2 regions of the Acidaminococcus sp. BV3L6 genome follow, and region 1 is predicted to be linked to the other one. Evidence: riboswitches for the same ligand, from Rfam matches in the RefSeq annotation. Region 1 holds a riboswitch; the other holds the start of a gene.

Region 1 (5,039 bases):
CTCCAGTTCCGCAACGACATTCATGGCTTTGGTCAGGTCCGCTTCCAGCGCTTCAGGAATGGAGACCTTTTCCTGGTTATTTTCGAGTGTGACGATCATAGCCGTCCCTTCCTTTCTTTTTAGCATTATCGTATTTTTTGTACGCCCGGATGATGGCCGCCACGATTTCATGCCGGATGACATCGCCGTCCGTAAAGTGAACAATGCCAATGCCAGGGATTCCCTGGAGAACATAGGCGGCATTGGTGAGCCCGGACTCCTTGCCCGGCGGCAAGTCCACCTGGGAATCATCCCCTGTCACAACAAGCTTGGAGCCAAAGCCAAAACGGGTAAGGGCCATGCGCATCTGCTCAGCCGTCGTATTTTGGGCCTCATCGATGATGATGAAGGCATCGCTCAACGTCCGTCCGCGCATATAGGCAAGGGGCGCCACTTCAATGGTTCCCCGGGTCAAATACTTCTGGAAGGATTCCATGCCGAGCATCTCGTAAAGGGCGTCATAAAGGGGCCGCAGGTATGGATCCACCTTTTCCTGCAGGTCCCCGGGCAAAAAGCCCAGTTTTTCCCCTGCTTCCACAGCCGGCCGCGTGAGGATGATTCGCTCCACTTCGTGGTTCTTAAGGGCCTTGACCGCCATAGCCACGGCAAGGTAGGTCTTGCCCGTTCCCGCCGGTCCTAACGCAATGGTCATTTGATTTTCCCCAATGGTCTTGAGGTACTGCCATTGGCCCAGGGTCTTGGCCTTGACCTGTTTTCCCCGGTAGGTCGTAATGACCGTATCCGTATAAAGCTGATGCAGGGCCTCTTCCTTGCCGTCACGAACCAGCTTCAGCGTGTATGTCACATCATGGGTCGTAATGGGCAGCCCTTGGCGATAGAGATAGAGCAGTTCCGAAAAGGCTCGTTCCATCCGCCTGAGCGCCGCTTCCGTCCCGGTAAGGAGCAGTTCATTGCCCCGGGGGATAATCCGGCACTCCGGATCATCCATCAGTTTCAGGTATTCATCATTTTTCCCCAGGACAGCCACCATTTCCCGATTGTCCTTAAAAATCAGCTTCTTTTCCAGCGTTTCTGGCAACCCGATTTCCTCCTTAGCCTTTTACAATCTTGATTTTCTTGATAACAACGGGCGTCACTGGCCGGTCATTGGCGTCCGTTTTAACCTTACCAATCTTTTGGACTACATCAAGTCCTTTGACGACGCGGCCAAAGACAGCATGATGATCATCCAGCCAGGGCGTCTTCTCCAGGGTAATGAAAAACTGGCTTCCACCTGTATCAGGGCCAGCATTTGCCATGGACAGGATGCCCGGTCCATCGTGACGCAGATTCTTTGAAAATTCATCTTTGATGGTATAGCCCGGTCCGCCCGTTCCATCGCCTTTGGGATCGCCGCCTTGGATCATGAAGCCGTCAATGACGCGGTGGAAAGTGAGTCCATCATAGAAACCAGATTCCGCAAGCTTTACAAAATTGGCACAGGTCTTGGGTGCCCCTTCTACGGCAAGGCGGACCTCAAAATTGCCGAGACTGGTCTCAAATTGGGCTGTGACAGGGCCCTTTAGGGCCGGTGCGTCCGTTCCAGCCGCTTTGCCGCTTTTGCCGCAGGCAGCCGTGAAAAGTGCCGTAATGACGGCAATCAGTAAGAACAGCTTTTTCATGGTCAATCTCCTTTACCAAAAAAAGGACCCGTGGGTCCCACTATGAAAGTCTTCGTCTTCCTTATTATATCTGTTTAAGGCAAAAAAATAAACATCACCGCCCCTTATGTCCAAATCCTTTTCCCCTGGAAAAAATAAAAAAAGAGTTGACAAGACTCTTTCCTTTGGGTATACTAATATTCGTCTCGGAACTATAGCTCAGATGGTTAGAGTACCACGTTGACATCGTGGGGGTCACTGGTTCGAATCCAGTTAGTTCCACCACTTTAAAGATGAAGCCGCTCCTTGGGGGGCGGTTTTTTTATCTTTTTTCTGAATTTCTTCTTGCTCCGTTCTGTCATACCTGCTATAATATCCGCATCACATTCAAATAAAGCAGTGCAGGACTGACGGATAAGTGGAATTGACCACGTGCTCTGCATTGTGTAACTTGCCGACCGTCTGGGCAGAGAAAAGCAGCCCGGACGGTCCTTTTTCATCCCGGCCTTTTCCTCTGCAGCCTTATGCTGCAGATTGGTCCGGGCCTTTTCTCTTTCTAGGGGAAGTTTTCCCAGAAAGGAAGCAACATGAGAAACCGCTCACTGATTGCACTGTCCGCCGTAGGCATTCACCTCTCCATTGGGAGCGTCTATGCTTTCAGCGTCCTTGTCCGCCCCATCATGGAAACCTTGGGGGCTTCTATGGGGGATGTCACTTGGACCTTTTCCCTTGCCATCTTGTTTCTTGGCATGTCAGCCGCACTCTTGGGGCGCTTTGTAGAAAAAATAGGCCCCCAAAAAAGTGGCCTCATGGCCGCCTTTTTCTTCGGAACGGGCCTTTTGGGTACGGCGTATGCCCTTTCCATCAGAAGCCTTTCCCTCCTCTATCTCTTTTATGGGTGCATTGGCGGCATTGGTCTTGGCACAGGCTACATCACACCCGTATCAACCTTGGTGAAATATTTTCCCCACCACCGCGGTTTTGCAACAGGTCTTGCCATCATGGGCTTTGGTTTTGCCGCTCTCATTGCAGCTCCCCTCATGCAGCAACTCACCCGCACGGTGGGCCTTACCCGCACCTTCTGCCTCATGGCAGGTGCCTACTCGGTCATCATGGTCCTTTGTGCCCTCTACCTCAAACCGCCCGTCCTGAAAAAGGAACATGACGCTGATTCCCAGTCCCTTACGGGAAAGACTGCATCAGAAGCCATGCATACCTGGCAGTTCCAAAGCCTCTGGTGGGTCTTTTTCATCAATATTACCTGCGGCATCGGCCTGCTTGCCGTCTTAAGTCCCATGGCCCAGGACGTGATTGGCATGTCAGCTCAGGAAGCAGCCGCTTTTGTGGGCATTATTGGCATCATGAACGGCGGCGGACGCATCCTTTGGTCCACCATTTCTGACCGGCTGAGCCGCCCTGTAACATACATTCTCTTTTTTGCCCTTGAGATCCTGGCTTTCTTCGCCCTCAGTGCCACCACCTCTTCCTTTGTCTTTAAAGGTCTTGTGCTCTTTATCATCAGTGCCTATGGCGGCGGCTTTTCCTGCATGCCGGCCTATTTGAGCGACCTTTTCGGCACCAAACAGCTAAGTGCCATTCACGGCCGCATCCTTTCTGCCTGGGCAATGGCAGGCATTGCCGGTCCAACTCTCATCTCCTTTTTCTATAAGCAGACAGGCACCTATGCATCGGTGCTCATTTTCTTTGCCGTTCTCTTCATCCCGAATCTCATCATAGCCATCCAGCTCAAGGGTAAAGGGTTTGAACAGAAAGAAGTCCCCGCCCTCGACTCCCTGGAAACAAAATGAAGGCATGAAAAAAGCAGCCCTGAAAAGGCTGCTTTTTTTATGGGCTGGATGGGGCTTTAGGCGGAAAGGATGGCGTCCAGCCGCTCTGCCATGTGGATGACCAGCCCATCACAATTGACCTTCTTTGTCACGCCTTCCTGAGCGGCTTTCATAAGCAGTTCCGTGCAGGCCGTGGTCCCGTGGTCACGGGAAAAATCCTGGAGCAGGGCCATGGCCTTTTCCTGGGGGATCCCTGCAAGGGACAAGATCATAAGGCCGGCGCTCACCACACCGCACGTACCGCCGTGCATCATACCGCCGCCATAGTTTGCGCCCATGGCAAAGGCCCGCTCGTCACTGACGCCGAGGACATCGGAAAAAGCGACAAAAAGGGATTGGGCACAATTATAATGAATGGGTTCATCGCTTTCGCGAAGCATTTTGGCTTTTACAACGTGATTCATGGATCACTCCTCCTTTGTACAGGCCCCATTATACCCTATTTGGGTATCAATTGAATAGAGGGCTGGGGCAAAAGGTGATATAATAAGGACCATCTAAAGAAAGGAAGACATCCTATGGCTGAAAAAACCATTCATATTCCCTACGGAAAAGGCGAGGCCACGCTGACGCTTCCTCAAGAGCGGATTGGTTCCATCCTTGTGCCGCGGCACCATGCCGCCCTTTCCATAGACGATGCCGTGACGGCCTGTCTGCGTCACCCCACTGCTTCTCCCCCCCTGCGTGAGATGGTAAAAAAAGGAGCCTCCGTAGTCATTGTAACGGCGGATATTACCCGTGCCTGGAACCATTCACGGGATTTCATGCGGCCCCTGATCAACGAACTCAATGAGGCAGGCATCCCCGATGAGGATATTTCCATCGTTTTTGCCCAAGGCACGCACCGAGCCCAGACCCCTGATGAGGACATAGCTGTCGTCGGAGAAGAAGTCGCCCGCCGGATCCGCCTTTACCAGCACGACTGTCACGACCGGGAAAACCTTGTCCTTGTGGGGACCACGTCGCATGGAACCCCAGTTGAACTCAATCGCCGTGTTGTCGAAGCGGATTTCGTCATCGTGGCCGGAGGGATCATGCCTCACCTGTTTGCAGGCTTTGGCGGCGGACGAAAAATGATCCTTCCCGGCGTTGCCAGTTGGGAAACAATCCAGAAAAACCACGCCCTCGCCCTTTCAGATACCCCGGGGGAAGGCATCAATCCCCTTACGGAGGGCCGGTCCTTGACGCACAATCCCGTCCATCAGGATATGCTGGAAGGCATGGAATTCTGCCGGCCTGATTTCCTGCTGCACTCCCTCATCAATGAACGGGGCGAGGTCTGCGGATTTGTCAGCGGCGATCCTTACGAGGCCTGGCTTGAAGGGACGCAGGAGGTGCTCAGCAATGACGCGGTTTCCTTTACCCAAAAAGCAGACCTGACCATTGCTGGTGCCGGCGGGTATCCCAAGGACCTTTCCCTCTACCAAGGCTGCAAATGCTATGAGCCAGCCCGGGACGTAACCAAAAAGGGTGGAATCATCATTGCCCTAATCGAATCACCGGACATCAAGGAACCACAAATCTTCTGGGACAGTTTCCGCTACAACAGCCG
Region 2 (5,039 bases), on a different contig from region 1:
GCAATCAGGCGGGCATTTTCCGGTGAATAGGGCTTGGGCAGGACCTGACTTGTGCCGAGGCTGGAGGCTTTGGGGATATATCGCTTGATGTCGCTCATACGGCATGATTCCCACCCCCAGGCATGATCAATGAGCAGCTCGGCATTGATGCCAAACCAATCATACAAAAGGGAGGCATCGGAAAGACTGAGGCGGGCAATATCCCCCATGGTGTAAAGGCCATGAGCAGAAAGACGCCGGGCCGAACCGGGGCCAATACGCCAAAAGTCCGTCAGGGGCTGATGGCCCCACAAAGTCCTGCGGTAGGCGGTTTCATCAAGAAAAGCAATACGTACCCCATAGGGATCGGGCATCAAGGCTTTTGCTACGATATCCATGGCCACCTTGCTGAGATAGAGGTTCGTCCCAATACCGCCCGTTGCCGTAATGCCCGTTTTTTGATAGACGTCGCGAATCATGGTCATGGCAAGGGTATAGGGCGTCATGCCATACGTCGAAAGGTACGGCGTGGCATCAATCATGACTTCATCAATGGAATAGACATGGATGTCCTGAGGAGCAATGTACTGCAGATAAATGCCGTAGATGTCCCGACTCATTTCGATATAGCGCTGCATGCGCGGCATGGCGACAATATAAGAAAGCGCTTTTTCCGGATGATGCCTAAGCTGTGAATCAAAATGGCTCATCCCCCGGAAAGAACGCTGGGGCGCCTTGCTGCGGCGCAGGGCATTGATTTCATCGACTTTGCGGATCACTTCAAAAAGGCGGGGCCGGCTCGGGACTCCCCGTTTTTTTAGGGGCGGCGATACAGCAAGGCAGATGGTCCGATCCGAGCGACTCTTATCGGCAACGACAAGGCACGTATCAAGGGGATCAAGGCCCCGGTCCACACACTCTACGGAGGCATAAAAGGATTTGAGATCGATGCAGATATAATAGCGCAGTTTCATGATTGCCTCCTTCATAAACATTTGTTCGCTATTTATTATAGCACACTTCACTGAATAAAACAGCCCTCTTCCAGAAATTCTTTAGGAACTTCCGAAAGAGGGCTGCGTGATATCCAAATTGATATTCAGTTTTGTAACACTTCGGTCCTCTCCCTTTCCAAGTGGCGGAACAGGAAGCAGCAAATCAGGACAGAAAGAAGGGACCCCGAAGCGGTCACAAGGCCCATCGGAAAAAGGGAATCGGAAAAGGCCCGGGATGCCAAATAGACGAAAGGAATCCTCACAAGGACGATGGCGATAAGATTGTGGAGAAAAGAATAGATGGATTTTTTAGTTGCACAGAAGTAGCCGCTAAAAGAAAAATGGATTCCCGCAAAGATTGTGTCAAAGATGTATCCTTTCAGATAGGGTCCACCTGATGCAATGACCGCCTCATCAGAGGTGAAAAGACCCACAAAACGCGGCGCCATGACCTGTATCAAAAGGGACACCGAAAGGCCAAAGAACACGGCCGTCTTGATGGCATCATAAAGATAGGCGCGGGCCCGCTTGCGGTTATCCGCACCAAGGTTCTGGGCACTGAGGGCAGAAACAGCCGAAAGGAGCGAAGATGGGACAAGGAAGAGGAAACTGATGATTTTTTCCACAATGCCGACAGCCGCTGCGTCCGTCACGCCGCGCAGGTTTGCAATCATGGTGATGATGAGGAAAGAAATCTGGATAAACGCATCCTGGACGGCAATGGGAATGCCAACGCCGAGGATTTCACGGATGAGGGAGCCCGAAGGGACGAAGGACGCTTTGGAAAGACCAAGTCCCATGGGATGGCGCTTCATGACAAAAACGCCGACAAGGACGCTGACACCTTGGCTGATGGTCGTTCCTAAAGCAGCCCCCAAGGGTCCCATAGCAAAAGGCCCCATGAAAAGGAGATCAAGGGTCAGGTTGATGACGGCCGCAAGGGCCACAAAATAGGTCGGTGTCCGGGAATTGCCAAGACCCCGAAAGATAGAGCTGATGAGGTTGTATCCCGTAATAAGGGGAATGCCTAAAAAGCAGATAAAAAGATAGTGTTTTGTCCCCCTGACGGCTTCGGGCGGCGTTGCCATGATGTCCACAATACGGGGAAGAAAGTTAATCAAGAACCCTGCAAGGACCACAGAAAGGATACCAAAAATGAGCAGCGTCTGCCCGATGGTGCAGCTCACCTTCTCTGCTTCTCCCTTCCCTACAGCTCGAGCAATGGCAATGGTCGTCCCCATGGAAAGCCCCACAAGAACAACGGTCACCATATGCATGATCTGGCTGCCGACGGCAACGGCCGTAATGCTCGCCGGTCCTTCAAACTGGCCGATGATAACAAGGTCTGCCATCCCGTAAAGGGTCTGCAGGAAATAGGAAATGACAAAGGGAATGGAAAAAGAAACAAGGCTCTTCCAAACACTCCCCGAAAGGGCATTGACAGCCATAAAACACGCTCCTAAAAACAAAAAGAAGGCCCCCACCGGGAAGGTATCTCAGCCTTCCCGTGAGGAACCTGGCGTTCTCCTTACCACACGCCGTGCCTTAGTGGTGGAACAGGCGGCGGCCCGTAAAGCACATGACGATACCGTACTTATCAGCCGTTTCGATGACTTGGTCATCACGGATGGAACCGCCAGCCTGGGCGATATAGCGGACGCCGCTGCGATGGGCACGCTCTACATTGTCGCCAAAGGGGAAGAAAGCATCGGACCCCAAGGCAACATCCTTGTTCTGGGCAATCCACGCCCTACGTTCTTCCCGCGTCATGCGTTCCGGCTTTTCTGTAAAGAGCGTTTCCCAGATTCCGTCAGTAAGGACGTCATCATCGTCGTCGGAAAGATAGACATCAATAGTATTATCCCGGACCGGCTTCGGCGTATCAGGCTTAAAGGGCAGGCTGAGCGCTTTCGGTGACTGACGGAGCCACCATTTATCGGCCTTGTCGCCAGCAAGGCGCGTACAGTGGACGCGGGACTGCTGTCCGGCACCGACGCCGATGGTCTGTCCGTCCTTGACGTAGCAGACGGAATTTGATTGGGTATACTTAAGGGTAATCAGGGCAATGAGAAGATCCCGTTGGGCCCCTTCGGGAAGCTCCTTGTTTTTTGTGACGATTTTTTGGAGGCAGTCCTTTCCAATGGAGTCCGCATTGCGGCGCTGTTCAAAAGTGACACCGAAGACTTCTTTGGTTTCCATTTCATGAGGAACATAGTTCGAGTCAATCTGGATGACATTGTAGCGACCCTTTTTCTTTGTTTTGAGGATGGCAAGAGCCTCGTCATCGTAGCCTGGAGCAATGACGCCATCTGAGACTTCGTGCTGAAGGACTTTTGCCGTCGCTACGTCACACACATCAGAAAGGGCCACGAAATCGCCAAAGGAACTCATCCTGTCCGCACCGCGGGCACGGGCATAAGCGGAAGCAAGGGGTGACATTTCATACCCCTCAAGATGATAGACCTTGCGCAGCGTTTCCGTCAGCGGCTGGGCCACCGCAGCCCCGGCAGGGCTGACATGCTTAAAGGACGCCGCAGCCGGAAGACCGGTAGCTTCCTTGAGCTCCTTGACGAGCTGCCAGCTATTGAGGGCATCCAGGAAATTGATATAGCCAGGGCGGCCATTTAAAATCGTAACCGGCAGGTCACTGCCATCTTTCATATAAAGTTTCGCTGGAAGCTGATTCGGGTTGCAGCCATACTTTAATTCGAATTCCTTCATCTTCATTCCTCCCTCATATAGAAAAAAGCCAACCTCGGGCCCTTTTCGCCCAGACGGTCGGCTCACTGCGATCATGCTCCCTGTGGGTACCCCCACTTCCGTCAGTTACATGATCTGATAGGATCATTATAATATGGGAGGGGCAGGGGTGTCAATGTCGGGTATTTTGGGGCAGAGCACAAATCGCGCCGATTTTCTACACAGGGAGTCTTCATTGCCCTTTTCAAGATTCATGAGTTGGCAATGAAGTCATGGCGCATCGCAGCATATTTTGATACGCAATTTCATGTTAAAGTCGCCTGAAATATGCCTTCGTCATTCCCTTTTGAATCAGCCCAAAAATCGGGCTGATTTGATGAAGTACGTGAGGCCATTGATTAAAAAAGGTTTTGTGGAAACAATGGCCTCAGGGCCTATCGTACAATGGACCGTCCCACGTTTGAGGATAGCGATCGCTTGAGCGCATCCTTTCCTAACCTCCCCTTTTTTTACTCGGCGCAGAAATCGCGCCGAGTAAATGCCTTCGGCGGGCGAGCCACTTCTTGGATTTTTTTCGGTTTTTAGACGAATCATGATTCGCCTGAGACCCATTTCGGCCCATCTGCGTTGTCATAAAGACGCAGACTTCCTGGCAACACGGAAATGCGTGTGCGGCTTTATCAACCTAAGGATTTTTCCTGGCCTCTGAACCAATCAGAGCCTCATGCGAACCATGTATATGGAAGCAACACGGAAGTTTTAGAAAAGTGGTTGCAGCTATTGCGCCATCGTCGGTGAAAGCGGGAACTCCTCGCAACAGGACCCATCTGAGCCATATTCGCAAAGAGCAAATAAAAAAAACGAAAGTGAAAGAGGACCGTGGCTTCCCACGGTCCCCTTCTTACTTCTTATCCTTTTTATCGAAGAAATCCTTCACTTTATTGAAAAAGCTTTTTTCTTCTGGGTTAATGCTTTCGCCGCTGGCATCGGCGAACTTGCGAAGTGCTTCTTTTTGTGCATCGCTCAGTCTCGTCGGCACAACAACTTTGATCTGGATGAGCTGGTCACCCTTTACACCCGTTCTCAGGTTCGGAATGCCCTTGCCCTTGATGCGCAGGACGCGATTGGGCTGGGTTCCTTCAGGCACCTTGATGGTGGTCTGACCATAAAGAGTCGGCACCTTGATTTCAGCACCCAATGCAGCTTGGACAATGCTGATTGGCACTTCGCACAGGACTGTCGTCCCATCCCGTTCAAAGAACTTATGGCTCTTTACATAGAGATAGACATACAGGTCGCCGGCTCGACCGCCGCGCATCCCCGCTTCACCCTCGCCTGCCACACGGAGTCTCGAACCGCTGTCAA

The links. Region 1 has a riboswitch for ZMP and ZTP ahead of HMPREF1246_RS06565 (OFA family MFS transporter). Riboswitches for the same ligand answer to the same signal wherever they lie in the genome.
Region 2: it holds a riboswitch for ZMP and ZTP, as region 1 does, so the genes downstream of both, HMPREF1246_RS06960 (phosphoribosylaminoimidazolecarboxamide formyltransferase) here and HMPREF1246_RS06565 (OFA family MFS transporter) in region 1, are expected to answer to the same signal.

Annotation. Positions count from the first base shown of each region.
Region 1 covers NZ_AWUR01000034.1:58,411-63,449, forward strand. The annotation lists gene ybeY (rRNA maturation RNase YbeY) at 1-99, opposite strand, end outside; gene HMPREF1246_RS06550 (PhoH family protein) at 77-1,078, opposite strand; gene HMPREF1246_RS06555 (peptidylprolyl isomerase) at 1,092-1,661, opposite strand; tRNA gene HMPREF1246_RS06560 (tRNA-Val) at 1,849-1,925, shown strand; ZMP/ZTP riboswitch at 2,034-2,115, shown strand; gene HMPREF1246_RS06565 (OFA family MFS transporter) at 2,228-3,448, shown strand; gene HMPREF1246_RS06570 (C-GCAxxG-C-C family protein) at 3,505-3,891, opposite strand; gene larA (nickel-dependent lactate racemase) at 4,006-5,039, shown strand, end outside.
Region 2 covers NZ_AWUR01000038.1:36,634-41,672, reverse strand. The annotation lists gene HMPREF1246_RS06970 (ImpB/MucB/SamB family protein) at 1-953, opposite strand, end outside; gene HMPREF1246_RS06965 (MATE family efflux transporter) at 1,079-2,422, opposite strand; gene HMPREF1246_RS06960 (phosphoribosylaminoimidazolecarboxamide formyltransferase) at 2,520-3,695, opposite strand; ZMP/ZTP riboswitch at 3,736-3,814, opposite strand; gene dnaJ (molecular chaperone DnaJ) at 4,576-5,039, opposite strand, start outside.